3 regions of the Agrobacterium sp. NPDC090273 genome follow, and region 2 is predicted to be linked to each of the others. Evidence: predicted binding sites of a transcription regulator. Region 2 holds the regulator's gene; each other region holds the start of a gene.

Region 1 (8,239 bases), on a different contig from region 2:
ATGTCGATCAACGCCGTCAAGGGTGTCGAGATTGGCGAAGGTTTTGCCTCTGCAGAGCTTTCCGGCGAAGAAAACGCCGATGAAATGCGCATGGGCAATGACGGCAAACCTTTGTTCTTGTCCAACCATGCCGGCGGCATTCTCGGCGGCATTGCGACGGGCGAGCCGGTGATTGCGCGGTTTGCGATCAAGCCCACGTCGTCGATCCTGACCGAGCGCCAGTCCATCGATGCCGATGGCAAGAACGTCGATGTCCGCACCAAGGGTCGCCATGACCCTTGCGTCGGCATTCGTGCCGTTCCGATCGGCGAGGCAATGATCGCCTGCACTGTTGCCGACCATTATTTGAGAGATCGCGGTCAGACCGGCCGGCTGAAATGAGGAACACCCGAAATGGCATATGACCAGAAGCGCGTCGTTGAGGCTATCCGCGCATTTGAAGCCGGTGAACTCGTCGTCGTCACGGATGATGACGATCGCGAGAACGAAGGCGATCTGATTATCGCGGCGGTTCACTGCACGCCGGAAAAAATGGCCTTCATCGTCCGCCACACCTCCGGCATCGTCTGCGCGCCGATGCCGCGCGAAGAAGCCAAGCGGCTGAACCTTAACGCCATGGTGGCAGAAAACGACAGCGCCCACACAACGGCGTTCACCGTCACAGTCGATTTCAAGCACGGCACGACAACCGGCATTTCTGCGGAAGACCGCACGCTGACGGTTCGCAACCTCGCCAACCCGAATGTCGGCCCGGCTGACTTTACCCGCCCCGGACATATTTTCCCGCTCATCTCCCGCGAAGGCGGCGTGCTGATGCGGTCTGGCCATACGGAAGCCGCCGTCGACCTCTGCAGGCTCGCAGGACTGCCGCCGATTGGCGTGATCTGCGAACTCGTCAATGACGATGGAACGGTTACGCGTGGTCCACAGGTTTCCGCCTTTGCGGAAACCCACGGTCTGAAGCAGGTATCGGTTGCCGATCTGATCGCCTATCGCCAGCGCAAGGAAACGCTGGTGGAAATGGAATCGTCTTTCACCGTCGAGACTCCGTTCGGTCCCGCCAAGGCGCAAACCTATTCTCTGCCCTGGGACCCGATGCAGCATATGGCCGTCATTTTCGGTGACATCCGTGACGGCATCGACATTCCCGTTCGCCTGCATCCGGAAAACGTTGCCGACGACATTTTCGGCAGTCGCCAACCGGTACGCCACTACATGCAGAAGATCGCCGAAGAAGGTCGCGGCGTGATCATCTACCTGCGCGAAGGTTCGGTTGGTGTCGGTCAGGTGCCTGGCCGCCGCAAGGCGCGTGATCCCGAAGAGGCGCATGCGCAGGCGCGTTCACGCGAAAACGAATGGCTGGAAATCGGCCTTGGCGCGCAAATCCTCAAGGATCTCGGCATCAGCTCAATCAAACTGATGACGACCCGCGAGCGTCACTATGTGGGTCTGGAAGGCTTTGGCATCAAAATTTCCGCAACGGAAATCTGCTGATCCTGAGCAACACAATGCCCATCCTCTCGGCGTTTCAGGCCCGAGAGGATGGAAACAAAACCATGAACAACAGCAATATCTAGTCCCGCCAACCGTCGAGGTAATTCACGCGCTCGACCCCTGTGAAACGGGCAAGACGGGCAAGCTCAGCATCCAGCTTTTCCAGGCGCCCGGCGGAGCCGCGTACACCAGCTTCAAGCCACAGCTTGCGCACGTCCAGCGTTCCCCCCTTGCGGTCCGCTTTCATGTCGATACGACCGATCAGGCGGTCGCCTTCGAGAAGCGGAAAAACGTAATAGCCGTATTGCCGCTTCGGCTCCGGTACGAAAACCTCAATGCGGTAATAAAACCCGAACAGACGTTCGGTTCGATTTCGGTCGCGCAGCAACGGGTCAAAAGGACTGAGAACACGAACCCGGGAGGACGGCTCCGGCTGACCTGAAACATCGGCGCTGAAATCCGCAAAGGCGTAAGACTGGCGGACACTGCTGCCATCATTCGCACCGACCAAGACTTCGCTCAATTCATCGCGATGGCTGGTAACCCAATCCTTCGCTTCCTGCGGGGTAACGATATCGAAAAATGCGGCAATTTCGCCATGCGTCGCAAAGCCGAGCCTGCCCAACGCCTCCCGGCAGGCCCAATCAACAAAGGCTTCATGCTCTATTTCCGCCTCGTGATGTTCCAGAGGAATGACGCGCTCGGCCAGGTCGTACACTTTCTGAAAGTTCACCCGCCCCGAAATCGCAAGTTTGCCGGTATGCCAAAGATATTCGAGCGCCGTCTTAGAGGGATGCCAGTTCCACCAGCCTCCGGACTGATGCCCGTCTTCCTTCAGCTCTCGTGCCATGACCGGGCCGCCCGCCGAAATACGCTCAAGCGTATCGCCAAACGCGGCATCGAACCCTTCGCCGTGCCACTTGCGCCAACGTTCCTGAATGATCGGCTCACGGCGGCGGAAGCGATGTTTCCAATAGGGATAAAAAGCCGTCGGCAGAATGGACGCATCATGCGTCCAGTGTTCGAAAAGCGCCCGGTCCTTTTCCAGTAACGCGGTCAGATGCTCGCGCTTGTAGGTCTGATTTCGGGAGAAGATGATCTGGTGGTGAGCACGCTCGACAGTACCGATACTATCGACCTGCACGAAGCCGATATCCGTGATGAGCTGAAGCAGCCCATCCTTAGAAAGCGCTCTTCCAGGCGGTGAGCAAAGCCCCTGCCGCGCCAGGAAAATCCGTCTTGCTGCTTCATTCGATATCTGAATCGCCATGGCACTGACGGTAGGACGGCTTTACGGTGATTGCAATGTTCTTTTTTTGTTCCTTGTTTCACTTCTTTTGATGAGAGGTTATAGAACCCGAACCGATCTCGATTATGATTTGAGCGGAACATCATGCGAAAATTTTTCCGTTTTCGCATTCCGTTCGTAAGGACATCAGCACCTTGGACATTCGTTTCGAAGCAGCCGGCGTGACCATCGAAAGCCGACACATCTTGCTCCCCCTGTCGCTGACACTCACGGAACGGCGTATCGGCGTCGTTGGTCTCAACGGTTCGGGCAAGACGACATTCGCCCGCCTCATCAATGGCCTCAACAAACCGACAAGCGGTACGGTCACAGTCAACCGGCTCGATACGGTGAGAGACGCAGAGGCCGTACTCAGGACTGTCGGGTTCATTTTTCAAAACCCACATAACCAGATCATTCTGCCGATCGTGCGAGAGGATATCGCCTTCGGCCTGAAGCGGCTTGGCCTTGGCAAAGCGGAAATAGAGGGACGAGTAAAAACAGTCCTTACCAATCTTGGAATTGCCCATCTCGAAGACAGACGTGCGCATGAACTGTCCGGCGGCGAGTTGCAGCTTTCGGCCCTTGCTGCGCTTCTCGTCACAGAGCCGAAAGTGCTGATCCTCGATGAGCCGACAAATCAGCTCGACCTGAAAAACCGCACCATTGTCGAAAAGACAATGGCGTCCCTGTCGCAGGATCTGATCGTTATCACCCACGATCTGCCGTTACTGGCAAATTTCGACCGGGTGCTGGTGTTCCATCAGGGATCGCTGGTGGCCGATGCGGCACCCGAAGAAGCGATCGACCGCTATCTGGAGGTGGCCGCATCATGAAATCGTTGCACGTTGAGGGATCTGGCTGGCTTCATCGACTTTCTCCGCGCATCAAGCTCGTCGCGCTTGCCGCTTTCAGCGTCGCGTTGTTCCTGACGCGTGACCTCGTGCTGCTCTCAGCGGCCGTTATCGTCGCCGCTGTCTTTCTTCAACAGACACGCTTACCCCTCAAGGATATCGCCTTTCGGCTTCGTCCGGTGATGCTGACAATTCTTCTGGTTGCCGCTTTCAGCTACGCCTTTGTTTCTGCAAATGATGCTACGATTGCGCTGCTGCGATTGACCTCGCTTGCCTTTCTCGCCACGGCGGTCACCATCACTGTCAGCATTTCGCAGTTTATGGACGAGATAACTCTGGCGGCAAAACCGCTCGAAAAACTTGGACTTGCCCGAGCCGCCGACATTGGCCTTGCCGTCGGGCTCGTGGTGCGTTTCGTACCGGAAATCGTCAACCGTTATCATGCGGTGAAGGATGCGCACCGGGCGCGCGGTGTGCCTGCCAAACCCGGAACGATTATCGTTCCTGTCATCATTATGACGTTGAAGGATGCGGACGCGATTGCCGACGCCATTGACGCGCGCGGTTTCAGAGGCCAAAGCTGACAGCCTGACAATCATCAGGAACCGCTGCCATGAAAACCCGTGACCTCGTGCTGATCTCGCTGTTTGCTGCCATCATTATTGCGCTTGGGCTGTTGCCGCCCATTACGCTCGGCTTCATTCCAGTCCCGATAACGGCACAGTCTCTCGGTGTGATGCTGGCGGGCGTGGTACTCGGTGCAAAACGCGGCACGCTGGCCGTACTTCTGACCATTCTCATTGCCGCCATCGGTCTTCCGGTTCTTTCCGGCGGGCGCGGCGGCCTGTCGATCTTCACCACCCCAACGACCGGCTTCCTCATCGGCTGGATCGCCGCGGTGTTCGTCACCGGCTATCTTTCGGAAAAGCTGGTAAACCGCAATCAGTCGGCTCTGGCACAGGGCGCAGGCTTTTTTGTTGCCAGCCTGATCGGCGGCGTTATCGTCCTCTATGCTTTCGGCATCACATATCTGGCTCTGGTCACCGGCATGGGCTTTACCAAGGCGTTTCTCGGTTCGATGGCCTTCATTCCCGGTGACGCGTTGAAGGCGCTGCTGGCAGCTCTGGCAGGCCGTGCCGTCATGGCCGGTTACCCGCTCCTGCCACAACGCGCCTGACAAACCGTTTTCCGGGAGGAAAAGAATGGCGACGCGCCTCTACGAACATCCGATTTTTCTCGAACACATCGTGCCTGAAGGCCATCCCGAGCGGCCTGATCGCCTGCGCTCCCTGAATATTGCCCTCGAGCATCCCAATTTCGAAAGGCTGGAGCGCAAGCAGGCACCGCAGGCGAATGAAGATGTCGTGCTGTTGGCGCATCCCGAAGAGCATCTGCTTTCCGTGATGCGCAGCATTCCGGAAGAAGATGGAGAGCTCAACCGTATCGAAGCCGACACCTATGCTTCGCCGAAAAGCCTGCAGGCGGCGCTGACCGGAATTGGCGCGGCGATGGCCGGTGTGGATGATGTTTTTTCCGGCAAGGCCGACAATGTTTTCGTCGCTGCCCGCCCGCCTGGCCATCATGCCGAAACCGCCAAGGCGATGGGCTTCTGCCTTTTCAACAACGCCGCCATTGCCGCCCGCCATGCACAAAAGGTTCATGGCGCCGAACGTGTCGCCATTGTTGACTGGGACGTCCACCACGGCAACGGCACGCAGGACATTTTCTGGAACGACACATCGGTGCTGTTCTGCTCCACGCACCAGATGCCGCTTTATCCATGGAGTGGCGACAAGAACGAAACCGGTGTCAAGAACAACGTCGTCAACGCGCCCCTTTCGCCGAATACCGGCAGTGACCATTTTCGCGAGGCATTCAAGTCGCGAGTCCTGCCAGCAATTGCCGACTTTTCGCCTGACCTGATCATCATTTCCGCCGGTTTCGACGCGCATCACCGCGACCCGCTGGCGCACATCAATCTCGTCGGCGAGGATTTCGACTGGGCGACGGGTCGTCTTCTGGAAATGGCCAACAAATACGCGTCAAACCGGGTCGTCAGCCTGCTCGAAGGTGGTTATGATCTGGAAGGGCTGGCGGAATCGGCAGCCATGCATATCTTGAGAATGATGAAGGGTTGAATATGACGGAAAATGCCAACACAGCCGACGTCAGCGGTTATTCTTTCGAAAAAGCTGTCGCCGAGCTGGAAAGCATTGTCGCAAGGCTGGAGCGCGGCGACGTGGCTCTGGACGAATCCATCGCCATCTACGAGCGTGGCGAAGCCCTGAAAAAACACTGCGAAACGCTTTTGAACGCAGCCGAGAAGCGTATCGAAAAAATCCGCCTTGACCGCAACGGCAGACCGCAGGGCGTCGAACCTCTCGACGGCGAATAATACATAGCTTGAGTTCGGCAATCATATCAGAATTGCCGAACTCGCAACCAATGGTCTACCGATCCGAGCGTTGCGGCCGCTTTGATGGTTGAGCGCTCAGGCGGTTGAGGCAAAAAGACTGACGCACTGTTTACTATCGCGATCTGCCAAGGGCGCGGCTTTGTGCTACTCTGCCGAGATCGACTTTGGAGAGTGTTGATGTCCTTCTTTCCCGGAAATGATCCTGCCGCGGGCGATGCCTTCGCCTGTGATGCCATCGAAAATCTCATCATTCCGCGTTCCAGCGACATTGGTGGCTTCGCTGTGCGTCGCGCCCTGCCAACACGGCAGCGACGGCTTGTTGGCCCGTTCATCTTTTTTGACCGCATGGGCCCGGCAATCCTGAAAGCCGGCGAAGCGCTCGACGTCAAACCACATCCGCATATCGGCCTTTCCACCGTCACCTATCTCTTCGACGGTGAAATCAAGCATCGTGACAGCCTCGGTACGGAGCTTGTCATCCGGCCAGGAGACATCAATCTGATGACCGCCGGGCGCGGCATCGTGCATTCGGAACGGACACCGGAAAATCTGCGCGGCCATCCGCTTTCGATGTCCGGCCTGCAGACCTGGCTGGCATTGCCTGATCAGATGGAAGAGATCGCACCGACCTTTGCCCATACCGGCAAGGAGGCGATGCCTCTGATCGATACGAAAGGTGTTTCCGGACGCGTCGTGATTGGCAATTTCGAGGGACTGTCCTCTCCCGTCTCGGCATTTACGGATACGCTCTATGTGGACCTCAATCTCGAACCGGGCGTCAAATTCCCATTTTCCGCCGACCATGAAGAACGCGCGATCTACATTCTTTCCGGTTCGCTCGAGGTCGCGGGTGATGTCTTCGCAGCCGATCAGCTCCTGGTCTTCCGCCCCGGCGACGACATCACGCTGCAGGGCGGAGCAACCGGCTGTCACATAATGATCTTCGGTGGCGAGGCACTGAATTCACGCCGATACATCTGGTGGAATTTCGTTTCGTCATCAAAAGAACGCATAGAGCAAGCCAAACAGGAGTGGAGAACCGGACGCTTCGATATCGTTCCGGGCGACGAAGAAGAGTTTGTCCCTTTGCCCGAGGGTTGAAATTCGATAGAAGTGAACGACATGCAGAGTTGAACGCCACTCGGGAAACTGAGGACGGCGCGCTTTGCCGATGACGAGAAAAGGCCGAACGATTGACCGGAATGCCAGAGACACCATTGCTTGACCGGGTGAAACTCCCATCCGACCTCAAGGACGTCGACGATCGCGACCTGCCGCAACTGGCCAGGGAATTGCGCGACGAGATGATCGATGCCGTGTCCAAGACAGGCGGGCATTTGGGCGCGGGTCTCGGCGTGGTGGAATTGACCATTGCCATCCACAAGGTCTTCAACACGCCCGAAGACCGGCTGATCTTTGATGTCGGACATCAATGTTACCCGCACAAGATCCTGACCGGACGACGCGACCGCATTCGCACGCTGCGTCAGGAAGGCGGCCTGTCAGGGTTTACCCGTCGCGCTGAAAGCGAATACGACGATTTCGGCGCTGGCCATTCCTCCACGTCGATCTCTGCCGGTCTTGGCATGGCTGTTGCCGCCGGACTGGACAAGAGCGACCGCAAGGTTATCGCGGTGATCGGCGATGGCTCCATGTCGGCCGGCATGGCATTCGAAGCGCTGAACAATGCTGGTGCGCTCGATGCGCGGCTGATCGTCATTCTGAACGACAACGATATGTCGATCGCACCACCCACGGGAGCGATGAGTTCCTATCTCGCCCGCCTCGCCTCTGGCCGGACCTACATGGGTTTCCGCGATTTCGGCAAGAAACTGACAGCTTATCTCGGCAAGACGGTGGATCGCGCCATTACCCGCGCGGTGACGCACGCACGCGGTTACGTGACCGGCGGCACATTGTTCGAGGAATTGGGCTTCTACCATATCGGCCCGATCGACGGTCACTCTTTCGAGCACCTGCTTCCGGTTCTGCGCAACGTGCGCGACAACCAGAAAGGTCCTGTCCTCATTCATGTTGTGACGCAGAAAGGCAAGGGTTACGCTCCCGCCGAAGCGGCGGCCGATAAATATCACGGCGTCAACAAGTTCGATGTCATCACCGGCGCGCAGGCGAAAGCCAAGCCGAACGCACCGAGCTACACCAGCGTTTTTGCCGAAGCTCTCGTGC
Region 2 (8,239 bases):
CAGAGGCAGGCAATGCCAGCCGCGATACAGGCAAACGGGTTTGCACCCGAAGAACCGGCAAGACGAACCGTCGAGGTGGAAGCGTTCTGCTCGTGATCAGCGTGCAGGATGAAGATGCGATCCATGGCGCGGGCCAGAACCGGATCAACCTTGTATTCTTCGCACGGTACGGCAAAGCACATGTGCAGGAAGTTGGAGGCGTAATCCAGATCGTTCTTCGGGTAAACGAAGGGCTGACCGATGTGGTACTTGTAAGCCATGGCAGCGATCGTCGGCATCTTGGCGATCATGCGCAGCGAAGCGACCATGCGCTGATGCGGATCGGTGATGTCGGTCGAGTCGTGGTAGAAGGCCGAGAGCGCGCCAACGGTACCGCACATAACGGCCATCGGGTGTGCGTCACGACGGTAGCCGGTGAAGAATCGGCTCATCTGCTCATGCACCATGGTGTGGCGCGTTACGCGGGTGTCGAAGTCCTTCTTCTGTGCGGATGTCGGCAGTTCGCCGTAAAGCAGCAGATAGCAGGTCTCGAGGAAGTCGCCCTGTTCGGCGAGCTGCTCGATCGGATAGCCCCGGTGAAGCAGAACGCCTTCGTCGCCGTCGATGTAGGTGATCTTGGATTCACAGGAGGCCGTGGACGTGAAACCCGGGTCGTAGGTGAAAGACCCTGTGTGTTTGTACAGCGTGCCGATATCGACGACGTTTGGTCCGATCGTGCCTTCCCGTACCGGGAGTTCGACCTGTTTATCGCCAAGTGTCACTGTAGCGCTTTTTTCCGTCATACTGATCCTCCGAAAACATGCGGGTGGGGGCGCTGGGAAGCGCCCCGCGGTTAAGCGTCTGATGATTAGCTATATGATCCTTGCGCCAATGCCAAGCTATTCAAAGGTCAAATTGTGCATTGCAGTAAACCTGTTGCGCGCCTTCGTGCAGTTGGGTGAAGAGCCGATTAAATATCTCTGAACGACCCGTTAAAGCAAAAGATTGCAATCGTTAGCGATGAGCTGCACACTCCCTTCCAGTCCGGCAGGGGGCAGCACGGATTGACCAGTCAAGGGGAAAAACAGCATTTCGGATATGCTGAAACGATGCAGGGTTCAGCTCCCGGCACGGCGGAGATTTTGTCACCGTTAAGGCGCTCGACAGACGCCGCCGCTGAGGCCGTGACAATAGCATTTCGTCGCCGCGACCGCACGGCCAGAATCGCCAGAAAATTTGCGGTTTCCGTTGAACACGAACGCGCCTTCGCCACCGAATTTCTTTTCATTCCTGTCTTTATCAGCGCTGGCGCGGTTTTATGGTTTTCCTTCGCTGAGTCCCCGTCATCCATTTTCGTGGCGCTGTTTTTCATCGTTGCGGCTGCATTGGCGCTTCTGCTTCGTCACCGCACCGGCTGGACGGCGAAGATATGTGCATTCGGCGCATTCGCGCTGCTTGGCATGCTGCTTGCGGATCTCGAAACGCGCCGTGCCGCAACCGTCATGCTCGATACGCCGGTTACCACGACCATCACCGGAACGGTCGAGCGCCGGGAGGTCGATGCGCGCGGATACTGGCGTTACCTGATCGCCGTATCGGCAACCGAAGGTCCGACCTTGTCCCGACCGCCGGAAAAGGTCTCGGTGCTATCCCGCAGCAAGGGAGAAGCGATTGCCGTTGGCGGCATCATCGAGGGCAAGGCGCGGCTTTCGCCGCCTTCGGGCCCGGCTTTGCCCGGACTGAACGATTTCGCCTTCGCCTCCTATTTTCGAGGCATCGGCGCCACGGGCTTCTTTTATAGCGCACCGAAAGCGGTGTCGCTTGCCGGTGATGCCGGTGAGAAACCGCAGAGCTGGCTGAAAGATGCGGGCACCTGGCTCTATCTTTTAAGAAGTGCCATTGCCGAACGTGTCCGCTCCGTTATCGGCGGAGATGCCGGTGCTTTCGCGGCGTCCATCATCACGGATGAAAGAAGCGCCATATCCGCCGATACGATGGAGGCGTTGCGTGTCTCTGGCCTCGCTCACATCGTTGCCATATCCGGCCTCAACATGGCGCTGGCATCGGGCATATTCTTCGTTGGCCTGCGGATTGGTTTCAGCCTGTTCCCGGCCTTCGCGCAGCACTGGCCCGTCAAGAAGATCGCTGCCTTCCTGGCGCTTCTGATGACGCTTGCCTATTACCTGATCTCCGGCTTTGCCGTTTCGGCGGAGCGCGCCTGGCTGATGATGTCGGTTCTGCTGATCGCCGTACTGTTCGACAAACCGGCGCTCAGCATGCGCAATGTCGCCTTGTCGGCCCTCATCATTCTGGCTTTTTCGCCATCGGAAGTCATGGGGCCGAGTTTCCAGATGTCTTTTGCCGCAACCATCGCGCTGGTTTCGGCCTATGCCTTCTGGAGCCGTTGGCGGGTGGATCGCGAGCGGCTGTTCGTCGGTCAGAAACCGGCATGGATGAAGGTCAGTGAAGCAGCCATCGCCATTGTCGGCGGCGTGGTCGTGACATCGTTGATCGGCGGCCTGTCGACGGCTGTCTATTCCATCGAACATTTTCATCGTGTCACCACTTATGGACTTGCCGCAAACCTCGCCGCCATGCCTGTCATGTCGCTGATTGTCATGCCTTTCGGCCTGATTGGCATGCTGCTGATGCCCTTCGGGCTGGATGCGCCGTTCCTGAAGGTCATGGGCTATGGCATGGCCATGGTGATTGAAATCGCCAATGGCGTCGCCTCATGGGGCGGCAGTGCCGCAATCGGCCGCCAGCATGGCTGGTTTCTGGCGCTTTCCACGGCAGGCTTCCTGCTGCTCTCGCTGTTTCGCACGCGGCTTGCCCTGTCAGGCATTCCTCTGCTGTTCCTGGCTTTCGGCCTCTCTGTGGCCGAACATCACCGCCCGAGGCCCGATCTGCTGATCTATGAGGATGGAACGCTGGTCGGGCTGGTCGGGGAGAGCACGGTGGCGACAACCAAGACACGACCGTCCGGTTTTGTATACGACCAATGGTCCCGCGCCTTGCTGCTGCCGGAAAAAACCGTCTCACCGATCTTTCTCAAGACCGAGAAAAAGATGAAGGAGACCAATCCGCAGAGCGCCCAGCCGTCGAGGGAGAGCCGGCGCCTTTCCGATGAGCAAAGGGCGAAGGCGATTGAGGATATCGGCAAGGCGCTGGCTGCAGCGGGTCAGGGCTTTACCTGCCACAGAAGTCTCTGGTGCGCTGCCCGCAGCGCCAAGGGCCAGCGCATCGTCGTTCTCGAGGATACGTCGCTGACCGGGGCAGCCTGCGATATCGCCGATATCATCGTCACCAGCAGACGAACCTCATTCCAGCAGTGCCGTTCGGGCGCGGTGCTGTTCAGCCGCGATGTCCTGCGGCGCATAGGTTCGGTGGAAATGACGCTGTCTCATGAGAATGAAGGCGGGCCGATTGGACGGTTGGCGACGGCCATGGCGGGCACGAACCGCCCTTGGAGCGAACACCGCTCCTATGATTGGAAAACTCGGTCGTTTGACCGTGAGACATCTGAAACGATCGAGGAACTGGTTGCGGCGACGCCATAAGGGCCGCCGCACCAATGACGATTTTTCAAGCCTGGCTGCGCAGATCGGCAACCACGGTTGAGACGTCGCGGATCTCCTGTTCATGCGGTTCGTCGCGCCAGATTTCCTTCAGGCCGGCGTCGTACCAGTCGCGCATCGCCGGAAGGGCGAGAAGACGCTCCAGATAGGCTTTTGCCGCTGGTGAAAGGTCGGCGCCAAAGGACTGAAAACGGAACGCCACGGGTGAGAAGAAGGCGTCGACAGCGGTAAACTCCGCACCGGCCAGATACGGGCCACCAAAGCGGGAGAGCCCCTCGCTCCACAGTGCATCGATCCGGGCAATATCCGCCGCAAGACCCTTATTGTCCGGGTTCGGCGTGGCACGGATGCCGACGCACATGGGGTAGAAATTGCGCAGCGAGAAAAAGCCGGCATGCATTTCGCTGGCCGCGGACCGCGACCATGCGCGGGCGATGGCGTCAGCGGCCCAGACGCCATCATGCCGTTCCGCCAGATATTCGACGATCGAAAGTGATTCCCACACTGTCGTCGTGCCATCCACCAGGCAGGGCACCTTGCCGGTTGGCGAAAAAGTGGTGAAGGGCACATCCTGCCCGAATGGCACGAGCTTTTCGTTGAAGTCGATGCCCAGCGTGCGCATCAGCACCCACGGTCGCAGCGACCAGGACGAGTAGTTCTTGTTGGCGATATAAAGATCGTACATGGCATGCTCCCCGATATGATCTGGCTTTCTTACGACCAGGATACACGCTTCGAATATCGAAAATATTCCATGGCTCCCATAAGCCGAAATGATGGGTCGGTTCGAAATGAGCCGTTACACCGGATCATGCAATCAGACCGGCACGCTGTCATCCAGCGAAGCGGGCCGGTTCAGTCGAAATCAGACCGTCTGCCCCCCGCGCTTCCTCATCGTTTTCTCGCGCCAACAGATGCCGACCGGACTGGCTTGGCTTCTGTTGTGAAGGATCACCGTCGCTCGACCAACGTTTTTCGCGGGAGCGCTCCGGCAGGCGGTGTCTCGTCAGACAAAACGCAGCCTCACGATTTATTCGGCAAGACTATCCAGCACCCGACCAATCTCTCTCCATCATGCCAAAGATTGTTCATATCCCTGCCGAGATAAAGCCGATGCTCAGGACCCGGTTCCACACCGGATCTGTGTTTCAGCCCTTTATGGGCACGACGCAAAACACCGCAAATGACACAATCCATTGTGTCACGCCCAAAAGCAAAACCGCCAGCCAATGGCCAGCGGTTCAAGCGTCGATACAGATCGATGCGGCGTTAGTGATAACGCCGGATAAGGCCAACCAGCTTGCCCTGGATTTTCACCCGGTCAGGTCCGAAGATTCGGGTTTCATAGGCCGGGTTTGCAGCCTCGAGCGCAATCGAAGCGCCCTTGCGGCGGAAGCGTTTCAGCGTTGCCTCTTCGTCATCCACCAGTGCCACAACGATGTCGCCCGGATTGGCCGTGCTGCCATCGCGAATGATGACGGTATCGCCATCAAAGATACCGGCCTCGATCATCGAGTCGCCCTTGACCTCCAGCGCGTAGTGTTCGCCAGAACCCAGCATGTCCACAGGCACTGCCACGTCATGCGTGTTGTTCTGGATCGCCGAAATCGGCACACCGGCCGCGATACGGCCCATGACGGGAACATTGACCGCACCGGCAAAATCATTGCTGGCGGGTTTCAGCGATGGGGCAGGGGCTGGCTCAGGCGCCTTAGGCTTGCCAAGGCTGCCTTCGATAACGCTTGGCGAGAAGCCGCGTTGCGGTTTCAGGCCGGGCGAATAGGCCTCGGGCAGCTTGATGACTTCAAGTGCGCGCGCCCTGTTCGGTAGCCGGCGAATAAATCCGCGTTCTTCAAGCGCGGTAATCAACCGGTGGATACCGGATTTGGAAGCAAGATCGAGTGCATCCTTCATTTCATCGAAGGACGGCGGCACGCCGGATTCTTTCATTCGCTCATGAATGAAGAGAAGCAATTCCTGTTGTTTGCGCGTCAGCATGAGGAAAACACCCTTGAGAATCGCATCGAAAAGTTGCGAAACAAATACAGAACGAACACTATATGTTCCATATGTGTTCTGCAATCCCCTAAAATTTCGTGAAACTGCAATCGGTTATTTTGATGAGTGACGCGTTTTGTTCCGGTTGTGTGTCCCAGGCCCCCGAAACAGCGTTTCAGGCAAATTGATCCAGCTCCTAAAGCGCGTCACGCAATCTCACGTCGGCCAGCGCACCAAGGCTTCGCGGCCAGCTTCCGTCAAACCATAGACGCCCCGCTCAAGCCGTTCGAACCAGCCATAGACGTTCGATTGCAATATCTTGCCGGCATCGGGGGCGTTCAACTTGACTTCCCGAAGCCGGAGCGGTCCTTCGGAGAGCGCTTTCGCACATCCCAGCGCCTGCTGGCGATAGGCTGTCATCTGCGGCATGCGTGTGCTGCCGCCAAGGACCGGATCACCCTTGCGTTTCTGGTGTTCGCGCATCAGCCGCGAGCGTCGTTTCGGGTTGGTGCGCGGCATCGGCGATACCGAACTGACGATGACACTGACATGACCGCCTTCGGAGACGGCAAGCATGCCAATTCCCAGCCGCCGGCAAAGATCGCGGTAACGCTTATCGGTCTCGCGCCCTCGGCCACTGACAGACATTTTTGCCGCGATCCAGACTTCGTCGGATATCGCGGCACGATCGATCGCCTGAAGGATCAGCTCGAGATTGAAGGCGAGTTTCAGTTCGCACACCACCACCACAGGCGGATCACCGTCACTCATCCCGACAAGGTCGCAGCCGCCGATTTCGCCCTTTACCGTATAGCCGGCATTTTCAAGGAAGGCTTTCACAGGTTGGTAGAGGGAGGTTTCCATGCGGGCACTCGGAAGAAAGAATCGTCTGGCGACCATACAGCAAGACGGTGCTGGATCACGACACCCCTTGAAAACTGAGGGGCGCCACCTCATCTAGGGATCATCACCCGTTATCGATGGCTTGCAGCAGTGGTTTTCCTCGCGCAATGCTGTCCGGGTCTGCAAAGGGCGCTCTCCAGAAACGGATCGAGCGCCCTTTGTGTTTTTCGCAACGGGTCTCGATGGAAAAAGGCATCAGGATAAATCTCCGGGGATTGCCGCAACCCCGCAGGCTTCGAATGAAAACGCTTACACCTTTTTTACGATCTTCTCAGCTTCCCACGTCTCTGGGTTGCCAAATGGCTGTGTCACGATATCTACGGCCCTGCTTTCGAGGGTCATGTGGACATGACCGGATCGTCTTGTGGGACAGAAGGCTCTTTGCCGCTCAAAGCATCTTTCTGAAATCGTGATGGATCGCTGCCAGTGTCTCCGCATGGAGATATGGCGCGTGAGCGGGAAAATTTCGCATGAAACGCATGAAATTCGCATTGTTTCTGGGCCTGCTGGTGGCCACGGGATGCCAGACCGTGTCGCCCAATTCTCCGGAAGCTTTGAAGCGCGCCGAATATGACCGGTTGCTTTTGAACTCCACAGTCGCCAACTGCAAATTGATCGTGGAGCTCAATCAGAAGCGCAAGGCGCAGAACAAGGAGCCGACGCGGGATAACCAGTGCGCATATATCCTGAAGAACAACAATCTCAACGCCGGGCCGCACGCCGCCAACTTCATTCCCGACGTCGGTATCAACGGTATCCCGATCCCGCTCGGCAGTCTGGTGCGCCTCGCCGTTGTTGCAGACAGAAACCAGCGCGAAAAGAAAGCGCTGGAAGCAACGCTGCCCGCCTGGGTCTCCGCTCAGGGCGAAACCGCCACGCACGTCTATCGCATCCTGCTGACGCAGGGCTTCAAGCCGGATGAGGTGGACGGACTGAAGGGCAGCGGCAAGTTTGCCGATGCCGTGAGATCGGCCGCACCGTTTGTGCAGTTCGTCAAGGACAATCCTGACACGGTAAAAAGGGCGCAGGCTTAGTTCGCCCTTCGTTGTTTGACGGGTGAAGATGTCCATCAGGTCATCTCCACCCGCTACCCGCCTGACATGCGGTTTTGGCATGTCCGGCGGTCTTGCTGCTCCCGGCCGCCGGTGCCGGTTACTGCCATGATTTGCCAGCATTGTTGCTGATGTGCTTTGGTATGGTTCGGCGTGCCGTCTGACACGGGCGCCGATCTTGCCGGAGAGGGAGCTTGTCATGGCAAAGCCTGTTGATGTCGACCATCTTGTCCTGCCCGTTGGCAACATTGAAACCGCATCACGACGGCTTTCCAGTCTCGGTTTTACGCTGGCCCCGCTGGCGCTCCATCCCTTCGGCACGCAAAACGCCTGCATCTTTTTCGAAGATGGCACCTATCTGGAGCCTCTCGCCATTGCTGACCCGGATAAGTATCGGGCGTCGATAGAGGCTGGCGATGTCTTTACCGGCAGGGATCAGGCTTTTCGGAACGCACATGGCAGCGATGGCTTTTCCGCGCTGGTCGCCAAAACCGACGATGCTCTGGCCGATCATCAGCGCTTTGTCGAAACCGGTATTTCGGCTGGCGATGTTTTCGATTTTTCCCGGCCGGTGACGTTGCCGGATGGGTCGCAAAGCGAAGCATCTTTCCGGCTGGCTTTTGCGGCGGAGGGCAGCGCGTCCGATTTCTTTTTCTTCGCCTGCCAGCGGGTCAAGGCCCTGCCGGGGGATCGCTCCGCGCTTGTGCGCCATGACAATGGTGTCATCGG
Region 3 (8,239 bases), on a different contig from region 2:
ATTGGAATTGTTGACGCTACTCTGAGTGGCGCTGCTGACAGCGCATTTACCTACGACATACATCGGACGTATTTCTGGTTGATTTTTTCAATCATGATGAGTGCAGCGGTAGTATCGTGCCTGAGTTTCATGCGGCGCACGAATTGACCAAAAACCCCTAGAATTGCATAGTGAATAGGTCAGTCGTAAAACAAGTTTCTGTGCCAGCCGTAATATCGGTTCATTTTCGTGGGTGAATAATGAACCGAAATATCAACCCTTTCCGAGTGTCAGGACCGCATGATGACCGAAAATAAAAAGAAGCCTAACCCCATCGACATTCATGTCGGAAGCCGAATTCGCCTCCGCAGGACCATGCTTGGCATGAGCCAGGAGAAGCTGGGCGAGAGTCTCGGGATCACCTTCCAGCAAATTCAGAAATATGAAAAAGGCACCAACCGTGTCGGCGCAAGCCGCTTGCAGAACATTTCGGCAATCCTGAATGTTCCGGTTTCCTTTTTCTTCGAAGATGCCCCGGGTGAGCAGGTTGGTGGCGCTTCGGGCATGGCCGAAGCTTCCAGCTCGAACTACGTTGTGGATTTCCTGTCTTCCGCAGAAGGTCTGCAACTGAACCGCGCTTTCGTGAAAATTGCCGATCCGAAGGTTCGCCGTCGTATCGTTGACCTCGTCAAGGCTTTGGCTGCCGAAGGCGACGCCGAGTAAACGGCTCCTGAAATCCTCGCGTGCGCTGATGATCCGGCAGCACGCTCTCGACGGCCCGCAAGGGCCGTTTTTTTTGGAAATTTAGAAAGGAATTCTCACATAAAGATATATTTATGTGGTTGTGTCCTTGTCTTTTTGGGCTGAAATGACTAACACACACGAAGACCGTTCTTTGAGGGGAATCCCGCATGCGTGCCAATTATCTGTTCACCAGCGAGTCCGTGGCCGAAGGTCATCCGGACAAGGTTTGTGACCGTATTTCCGATGAAATTGTCGATCTGATTTATCGCGAAGCGGCCAAGACCGGCGTCGATCCCTGGACCGTGCGCATCGCGTGTGAAACGCTCGCGACGACCAATCGCGTCGTTATCGCGGGTGAAGTGCGCGTGCCGGACACCCTGTTGAAAAAAGACAAGGAAGGCAATGTCCTCAAGGACGCATCCGGTCATCCTGTCATCAATCCTTCGAAGTTCAAATCTGCGGCCCGCAAGGCCATCCGTGATATCGGCTATGAGCAGGACGGCTTCCACTGGAAGACGGCAAAGATCGATGTGCTGTTGCACCCGCAGTCGGCGGATATCGCGCAGGGCGTTGATAACGCATCTGACAAGCAGGGCGACGAGGGCGCTGGCGACCAGGGCATCATGTTCGGTTACGCCTGCCGCGAAACGCCGGATCTGATGCCGGCGCCGATCTACTACTCGCATCGTATCCTGCAGCTTCTCGCAACAGCGCGTAAAACGGGTGAGGGAGATGCTGCAAAACTCGGCCCAGACGCCAAGAGCCAGGTCACGGTTCGTTACGTTGACGGCAAGGCGGCAGAGGCAGTGTCCATCGTGCTGTCGACGCAGCACCTTGATGCAAGCTGGGACTCCAAGAAGGTTCGTGCTGTTGTCGAACCCTATATCCGTGAAGCCCTTGGCGACCTGAAGATCGCTGACGATTGCCAGTGGTACATCAACCCGACCGGCAAGTTCGTGATCGGCGGCCCGGATGGCGACGCAGGTCTGACCGGTCGCAAGATCATCGTCGACACCTACGGCGGCGCAGCTCCGCACGGCGGCGGTGCATTCTCTGGCAAGGATACGACGAAGGTTGACCGTTCGGCAGCTTACGCAGCGCGTTATCTCGCCAAGAACGTCGTTGCTGCCGGTCTTGCCGACCGTTGCACGATCCAGATTTCCTACGCGATCGGTATCGCCCAGCCGCTGTCGATCTATGTTGATCTGCATGGCACCGGCAAGGTCAACGAAGATCAGGTCGAAGCGGCAATTCGCAAGGTCATGGACCTGTCGCCATCGGGCATTCGTCGTCATCTCGATCTGAACAAGCCGATCTACGCCAAGACATCTTCCTATGGTCACTTCGGCCGCAAGGCTGGCCGCGACGGTTCCTTCTCCTGGGAGAAGCTTGACCTCGTGAAGCCGCTCAAGGAAGCTTTGGCAGCATAAGCCTTGTCATTCGGCGGTGTTTGAGAGATACCGTCAGCAGTTTTGTAACCCGCACAGCGCCACCAACAGGCGTTGTGCGGGTTAAATCTATTTGTTCTTGAGAGTATGACATGACGGAAGAGCGGCGCTCGCGTGCAACGGAAGCGTTTTTTGGCAGACGTAAAGGCAAGCCATTGCGGAACCAGCAGGTCGACACGATCGAAAACCTGCTGCCATTGCTGAAGATCGATCTGGGAAGCCAGCCGCCGCAAAATCTGGCTGCGCTTTTTCCGGCTGACGTGAAGTCGATCCGCCTCGAGATCGGTTTCGGTGGCGGTGAACATCTGGTTCACCGGGCTGTCGAAAACCCGGAAACCGGTTTTATTGGCGTCGAACCCTTCGTCAACTCCATGGCCAAGCTGTTGGGCAGTGTTCGCGAACGCGAACTGATGAATATCCGTTTGTACGATGATGACGCGACGCAATTGCTCGACTGGTTGCCGGAGGCCTCCATCGATCATATCGATCTGCTCTATCCCGATCCCTGGCCGAAGAAGAAGCACTGGAAACGCCGCTTTGTGTCCGACGTCAATCTGGCCCGCTTCCACCGTGTCTTGAAGCCGGGCGGTAAATTCTGCTTCGCGTCGGATATCGACACCTACATAAACTGGACGCTTCAGCATTGCGCCCGGCACGGCGGTTTTGAGTGGACTGCGAAAAGTGCCGATGACTGGCGTACGCCTTACACCAACTGGCCGGGCACGCGTTACGAGAACAAGGCGAAAAGAGAAGGCCGAAGCTCGGCCTATCTCACATTCATCCGGACCTGATTGCCAATCATCAGACTTGGGCGTCTACGTCCCGAGCATTGGGGATGGACGGCTGCGCACCTGCACGTGTGCAAGCGAGTGAGCCTGCCACGGCGGCACGCTTGAGGGCTTTCTCGAAGTCGAGCCCCTGATCGAGGCTGGCGGCAAGATATCCGCAGAACGTGTCGCCCGCACCGACCGTGTCGACCGGCTCGATCTTCAGACCGGCGGCCCTGAAAACCTTACCGTTACGCATGGCGATCACGCCGTCCGCACCGAGAGTAACGATCAACGTCTGGCCGGTCTCGGCATGCAAGGCCTTCAACTCGTCTTCGCGCTCGCTGGTGGAAAGACCATTTTTCCCGATTAACAACTCGAACTCGGTTTCATTGGCAATCAGGATATCAGCCAAACGCGCGATCCGCGGCGCATCCTTTGTCAAAGGCGCGGTGTTGATAACGGTGGTGATGCGCTTTGTCTTGGCGGCCTTAAGTGCAGCCTCGATCGCGGGAGCGGGGATTTCAAACTGCAACATCAGAATATCGCCTGCGGACATCTCGGAAACAGTTCTGGCAGCATCGGCTTCTGAAACTTCGCCATTGGCGGCGGGAATGACCGAAATCATGTTCTCTCCGCCTTCGCCGATCAGGATCACGGCTGTGCCGGTGGGGGTCGCAACTGTCTTGACCAGAGACAGGTCGGTACCGGCATCATGTAGCAAGGCTAATGCAGGTGCCGAGAAGGTATCGTCGCCGGTCGCGCCCGCCATCTTCACGCTGGCACCGGCCCTTCGCGCTGCCAGTGCCTGATTGGCACCCTTGCCGCCTGCGGCTGTCGAGAAGCTCTCGCCGGTTACGGTTTCGCCCGGTTTTGGCAGGCGTTTTGCAGTGGCGACGAGGTCCATGTTGATGGAGCCGAAAACAGTAATCATCGGGGCATGTCCGTGTGAAAATCAAGCAAGGCGGCGACTTTGCCCGAGACGGTCACTCGTCGTCAACTACCCTAAGCTTGGTCATCCCCGCTCTGTTTTCAACGAAACGACGCGGCTCAGTTTCGGGCCGCGATATTTCCTTCTCCTTCGGGGAAAAATCCAACCCTTCAATTTTCTGGCCGCGCGCCAGAACCTTGTCCGAGGATATTAGCATCATGTCGATGTCTTTTTGGGCTAGCCCGAAATGCGCCTGCAGCTTGCGCGTACGGTCATCCAGACGCCGCACGTCATCCATCAAAAGTGCGACTTCACCCTGAATGAGATGTGCTTGCTCGCGCATGCGCTGATCCTTCAGCACGGACTGAATGACCTGAACCGACAACATCAGCAGGGACGGCGACACGATCACGACGCGTGAGCGATGGGCACGCTGCACCAGATATTCGAAATGCTGGTGGATATCCGCAAAGATCGATTCCGAGGGCACGAAAATAAACGCCGTATCCTGGGTTTCTCCCCGAATGAGATATTTCTCGGCCACATCGCGGATATGTACTTCCATATCGCGGCGAAACTGCTGGGTGGCCAGACGCTTGGCATCGGGAGATTCATCGGCCTTGATGGCGTTCCATGCTTCAAGTGGAAACTTTGCGTCGATCACCAGAGGTGGCGCGTTATTCGGCATCTTGATGGTGCAGTCCGGCCGGTAACCGTTGGATAGCGTCGGTTGTAACTGGTAGGACCCATCCGGAAGCGCATCGGCAATCAAGGCTTCCATGCGTGCCTGTCCGAAAGCGCCGCGAGTCTGTTTGTTGGAAAGGATCGCCTGAAGTCCGATCACGTCCTTCGCGAGATCCTGGATATTGCCCTGCGCGGCATCGATTACGGCCAGTCGTTCCTGCAGGCGGCTCAGGTTTTCATGGGTGGACTTGGTTTGCTCGGTCAGAGTGTCACCAAGCCGTTGCGACATGCCGTCCAGCCGCTGGTTTAGCGTCTGGCTCATTTCATTCTGTCGCGCACCCAGTGTTTCGCCCATGGCTGCGATGCGTCCGTGCAGCTCCGCCTGCGTTTTCAGGAGGTGAGAAATCTCGTCATTCTGCGACGTTCCTTGTCGACGGCCGGAAGACAGCAGCCAGAACATTGCCAGCCCCAGCACCAGCACGACAAGCAGGGCGCCGAAGCTGATATCGACGGAACCGGCACGCAACGCTGGGGCGAGTAGAACGGAAAGATCGAGGTTCATAACCAAATCTAGCAGGTTTCTTGTGATTCGTAAGATCAAAACAAGAACATTCCTGCGGCGAAAATGAGTCTGCCGGTCGTCGCGGCTGGTAATGAAATGGCGTGTTTTTTATTTCCTCTGCGCACGAGATACGTTATGGGAAGCCATGAGCATCAAACCACTTATCATTTTGCCAGATCCCGTGTTGCGCCAGCAGTCGACGCCCATCGAACAGGTGGACAGCGACGTGTTGCGCCTTGCCGACGACATGCTGGAAACCATGTATGATGCGCCGGGCATTGGCCTCGCGGCCATTCAGGTCGGCGTGGCGCGGCGCATGCTGGTAATCGACGTTTCGCGTGAAGACGAAGAAAAAAAGCCGATCGTTTTCATCAACCCTGAGATCCTCAAGGTTTCCGACGACATTTCGACCTACGAAGAGGGCTGCCTCTCTATCCCGGATTACTATGCCGAGGTCGAGCGCCCCGCTGCCTTGACGGTTCAATATGTCGATCGCGATGGCAAGCAGCAGACGGTCGAGGCCGATGGTCTTCTGGCGACCTGCCTGCAGCATGAGATCGATCACCTGAACGGCGTCCTCTTCATCGATCATATTTCGCGCCTGAAACGCGACATGGTTATCAAGAAATTCACGAAACTGGCTCGCGCCAAGGTGTGATCCCGGCTTTTCGCCGGACATCGCAGCAACGATTGCGGGCAGGGGGCGATCATGGCTCTACGCATCATCTTCATGGGAACGCCGGAATTTTCCGTGCCGACTTTGCGGTCGTTGGTGGATGCCGGTCATGAGGTCGTTGCCGTCTACACGCAACCGCCGCGCCCCGGCGGTCGCCGTGGCCTTGATCTTCAGAAATCGCCGGTGCACCAGGCCGCTGAACTGCTTGGATTGCCCGTCCTGACGCCCTTGAACTTCAAGGCAGAAGAAGACCGTCAGCAGTTCCGAGATTTTCAGGCTGATGTCGCGGTGGTGGTTGCCTATGGGCTGCTGCTGCCAGAGGCGATCCTGAGCGGTACCCGGTTGGGCTGTTACAATGGTCACGCCTCGCTCCTGCCGCGTTGGCGCGGTGCTGCCCCCATCCAGCGCGCAATCATGGCGGGCGATGCCGAAACCGGCATGATGGTCATGCAAATGGAAAAGGGGCTCGATACTGGCCCGGTTGCCTTGACGGCAAAAGTAGCCATCGGTGAAAACACGACCGCAGGTGAATTGCACGACAGTTTGATGCTGGCGGGTGCGCGTCTTATGGCGCAGGCTATGGAAAAGCTGGAAGCCAGCGAACTGCCGCTGACGCCGCAGGCGGAAGACGGTGTTCTCTACGCATCGAAGATCGACAAGGGGGAAACCCGCATCGACTTCTCGCGGCCATCGGAAGATGTTCATAGCCACATACGCGGCCTCTCACCGTTTCCTGGCGCGTGGTTTGAAATGCAGATCGGCGGCAAGGCGGAGCGCGTCAAGGTTCTCGCCAGCGAACAGGCATCAGGCATGGGAGAAGCTGGCTCGGCACTGGATGACGCCCTGACCGTCGCCTGTGGCAGTGGCGCGGTCCGGTTGGTGCGCCTGCAGAAGGCTGGCGGAAAGCCGATGTCGGCGTCTGACTTCCTGCGTGGAACCCCGGTTTCTGCCGGGACGAGGCTTAACTGATGCCGCGTTTCCGGATGACCGTCGAATATGACGGCACGCCCTATGTCGGCTGGCAGCGGCAGGACAATGGCCAATCTGCGCAGGGAGCCCTGGAAGGGGCAATCCTGTCGTTGACCGGCGAAAAAGTGTCCGTGCGTGGTGCAGGTCGTACGGATTCTGGCGTCCACGCCATGGGGCAGGTCATCCATGTCGATCTGTCACGTGAATGGCAGCCCTACAAGCTCCGCAATGCACTGAACGCGCATCTTTCGATGGCAAACGAGGCGGTGTCGGTTCTCGATGTGATGGAAGTGACCGAGGATTTCGACGCCCGTTTTTCCGCCGTTCGTCGGCACTATGTCTATCGCATCATTTCGCGGAAAGCCCCGCTTGCGCTGGAACACAAGCGCGCCTGGTGGGTACCGAAAGACCTCGATCACGAACGTATGCATGCGGCGGCGCAGATGCTCGTCGGCAGGCACGATTTTACCACTTTCCGCTCAGCACATTGTCAGGCGAACAGTCCGGTCAGAACGCTTGATCGTCTGGATGTCACGCGCAATGGCGATCTCATCGAAATACGCGCGACGGCGCAGAGTTTCCTGCACAATCAGATCAGGTCGTTTGCAGGCACGCTGAAACTGGCCGGCGAGGGGACGATGACGCCGGAAGACGTCCGTTCAGCCCTTGAGGCGCGCGACCGCAAGGCTTGCGGACCCGTGGCTCCTCCTGACGGACTTTACTTCATGCAGGTGGACTATCCCGATGTGATTCCGCCGCGCCGCCGATCTGAAGCTGAAGCAATCGACGACGGCGAATGATCTCAGCTCGGATAAACGCCGAGAAAGCGTTGCAATGCTTCGGACAACAGCATTCCTGGCACAAGCAACGTCATGACGATGGCTGAGACCAGCAGGGGTTGGTCGCGGATAAAGAACTTCACGATCCGCGAAAATGCAAAAACCAGCGACAAGAGAAGCGCCAGCCACAGAACCGCAATAACGCCCTGTAGCGCTGGGATGAAGAACGCAATCAGGATCAACGCCGCGTAGGCGTAGGAAAACGGAACAGACAGCCAGTTGACTGTCACCACCAGCGGCGGAAACTTCTCCCGGGCTCCGAAGATCAACAGCAACGCTCCGATCAGAAGCAGTGGCACGATCCAGCAGATCGCCTCCACCAGAGCCAGTCGAACGAAGAACAGCGCGCCTGTTCCCGTGCCGGGCGGGTACCCGGCGAGAAAAGCTGCCCGCAGCCATAGCCAGGAAATCAGCATGGCCGGCAGGCACCAGAGAGCGGAATAGAAAGAACGGGCCATGCCGCGATCCGTCAGGTCGAGATAGCGCGCACCTTCGTGGTTGCCGAGCAGCAGCAGCCACAATCCTCGAATATAAAGGCTTATCTCACTTGCCGTCGGCATGGGCGAACCAGCGTTCGATGAAGGTTTCGTAGATCCGCGTCAGCGTTTCCAGATCGGCAACGGCAACACGTTCGTCGACC

Evidence for each region. The regulator LexA, encoded in region 2, represses DNA repair genes until DNA is damaged. The targets are predictions, from matches to a motif close to TGTTCNNNNTGTGTTCNG.
Region 1: the regulator LexA is predicted to act here: its motif matches at 2,801-2,818, upstream of ACIQT8_RS13105 (energy-coupling factor ABC transporter ATP-binding protein).
Region 3: the regulator LexA is predicted to act here: its motif matches at 5,147-5,164, upstream of ACIQT8_RS14975 (DNA recombination protein RmuC).

What each region holds. Positions count from the first base shown of each region.
Region 1 is NZ_JBIVYN010000004.1:212,297-220,535, forward strand. It holds gene aroC (chorismate synthase) at 1-381, shown strand, start outside; gene ribB (3,4-dihydroxy-2-butanone-4-phosphate synthase) at 394-1,494, shown strand; gene ACIQT8_RS13100 (winged helix-turn-helix domain-containing protein) at 1,574-2,764, opposite strand; gene ACIQT8_RS13105 (energy-coupling factor ABC transporter ATP-binding protein) at 2,938-3,618, shown strand; gene ACIQT8_RS13110 (energy-coupling factor transporter transmembrane component T family protein) at 3,615-4,220, shown strand; gene ACIQT8_RS13115 (biotin transporter BioY) at 4,250-4,813, shown strand; gene ACIQT8_RS13120 (histone deacetylase family protein) at 4,839-5,774, shown strand; gene ACIQT8_RS13125 (exodeoxyribonuclease VII small subunit) at 5,777-6,031, shown strand; gene ACIQT8_RS13130 (pirin family protein) at 6,230-7,153, shown strand; gene dxs (1-deoxy-D-xylulose-5-phosphate synthase) at 7,246-8,239, shown strand, end outside.
Region 2 is NZ_JBIVYN010000001.1:916,115-924,353, reverse strand. It holds gene gltA (citrate synthase) at 1-782, opposite strand, end outside; gene ACIQT8_RS04575 (ComEC/Rec2 family competence protein) at 1,089-3,539, shown strand; gene ACIQT8_RS04570 (glutathione S-transferase family protein) at 3,565-4,242, opposite strand; gene lexA (transcriptional repressor LexA) at 4,827-5,555, opposite strand; gene ACIQT8_RS04560 (DUF2161 domain-containing phosphodiesterase) at 5,772-6,419, opposite strand; gene ACIQT8_RS04555 (hypothetical protein) at 6,929-7,492, shown strand; gene ACIQT8_RS04550 (VOC family protein) at 7,710-8,239, shown strand, end outside.
Region 3 is NZ_JBIVYN010000005.1:134,273-142,511, reverse strand. It holds gene lnt (apolipoprotein N-acyltransferase) at 1-147, shown strand, start outside; gene ACIQT8_RS14995 (helix-turn-helix domain-containing protein) at 283-702, shown strand; gene metK (methionine adenosyltransferase) at 891-2,153, shown strand; gene trmB (tRNA (guanosine(46)-N7)-methyltransferase TrmB) at 2,264-2,962, shown strand; gene ACIQT8_RS14980 (ribokinase) at 2,973-3,872, opposite strand; gene ACIQT8_RS14975 (DNA recombination protein RmuC) at 3,925-5,115, opposite strand; gene def (peptide deformylase) at 5,261-5,773, shown strand; gene fmt (methionyl-tRNA formyltransferase) at 5,825-6,760, shown strand; gene truA (tRNA pseudouridine(38-40) synthase TruA) at 6,760-7,560, shown strand; gene ACIQT8_RS14955 (hypothetical protein) at 7,563-8,159, opposite strand; gene dapE (succinyl-diaminopimelate desuccinylase) at 8,143-8,239, opposite strand, start outside.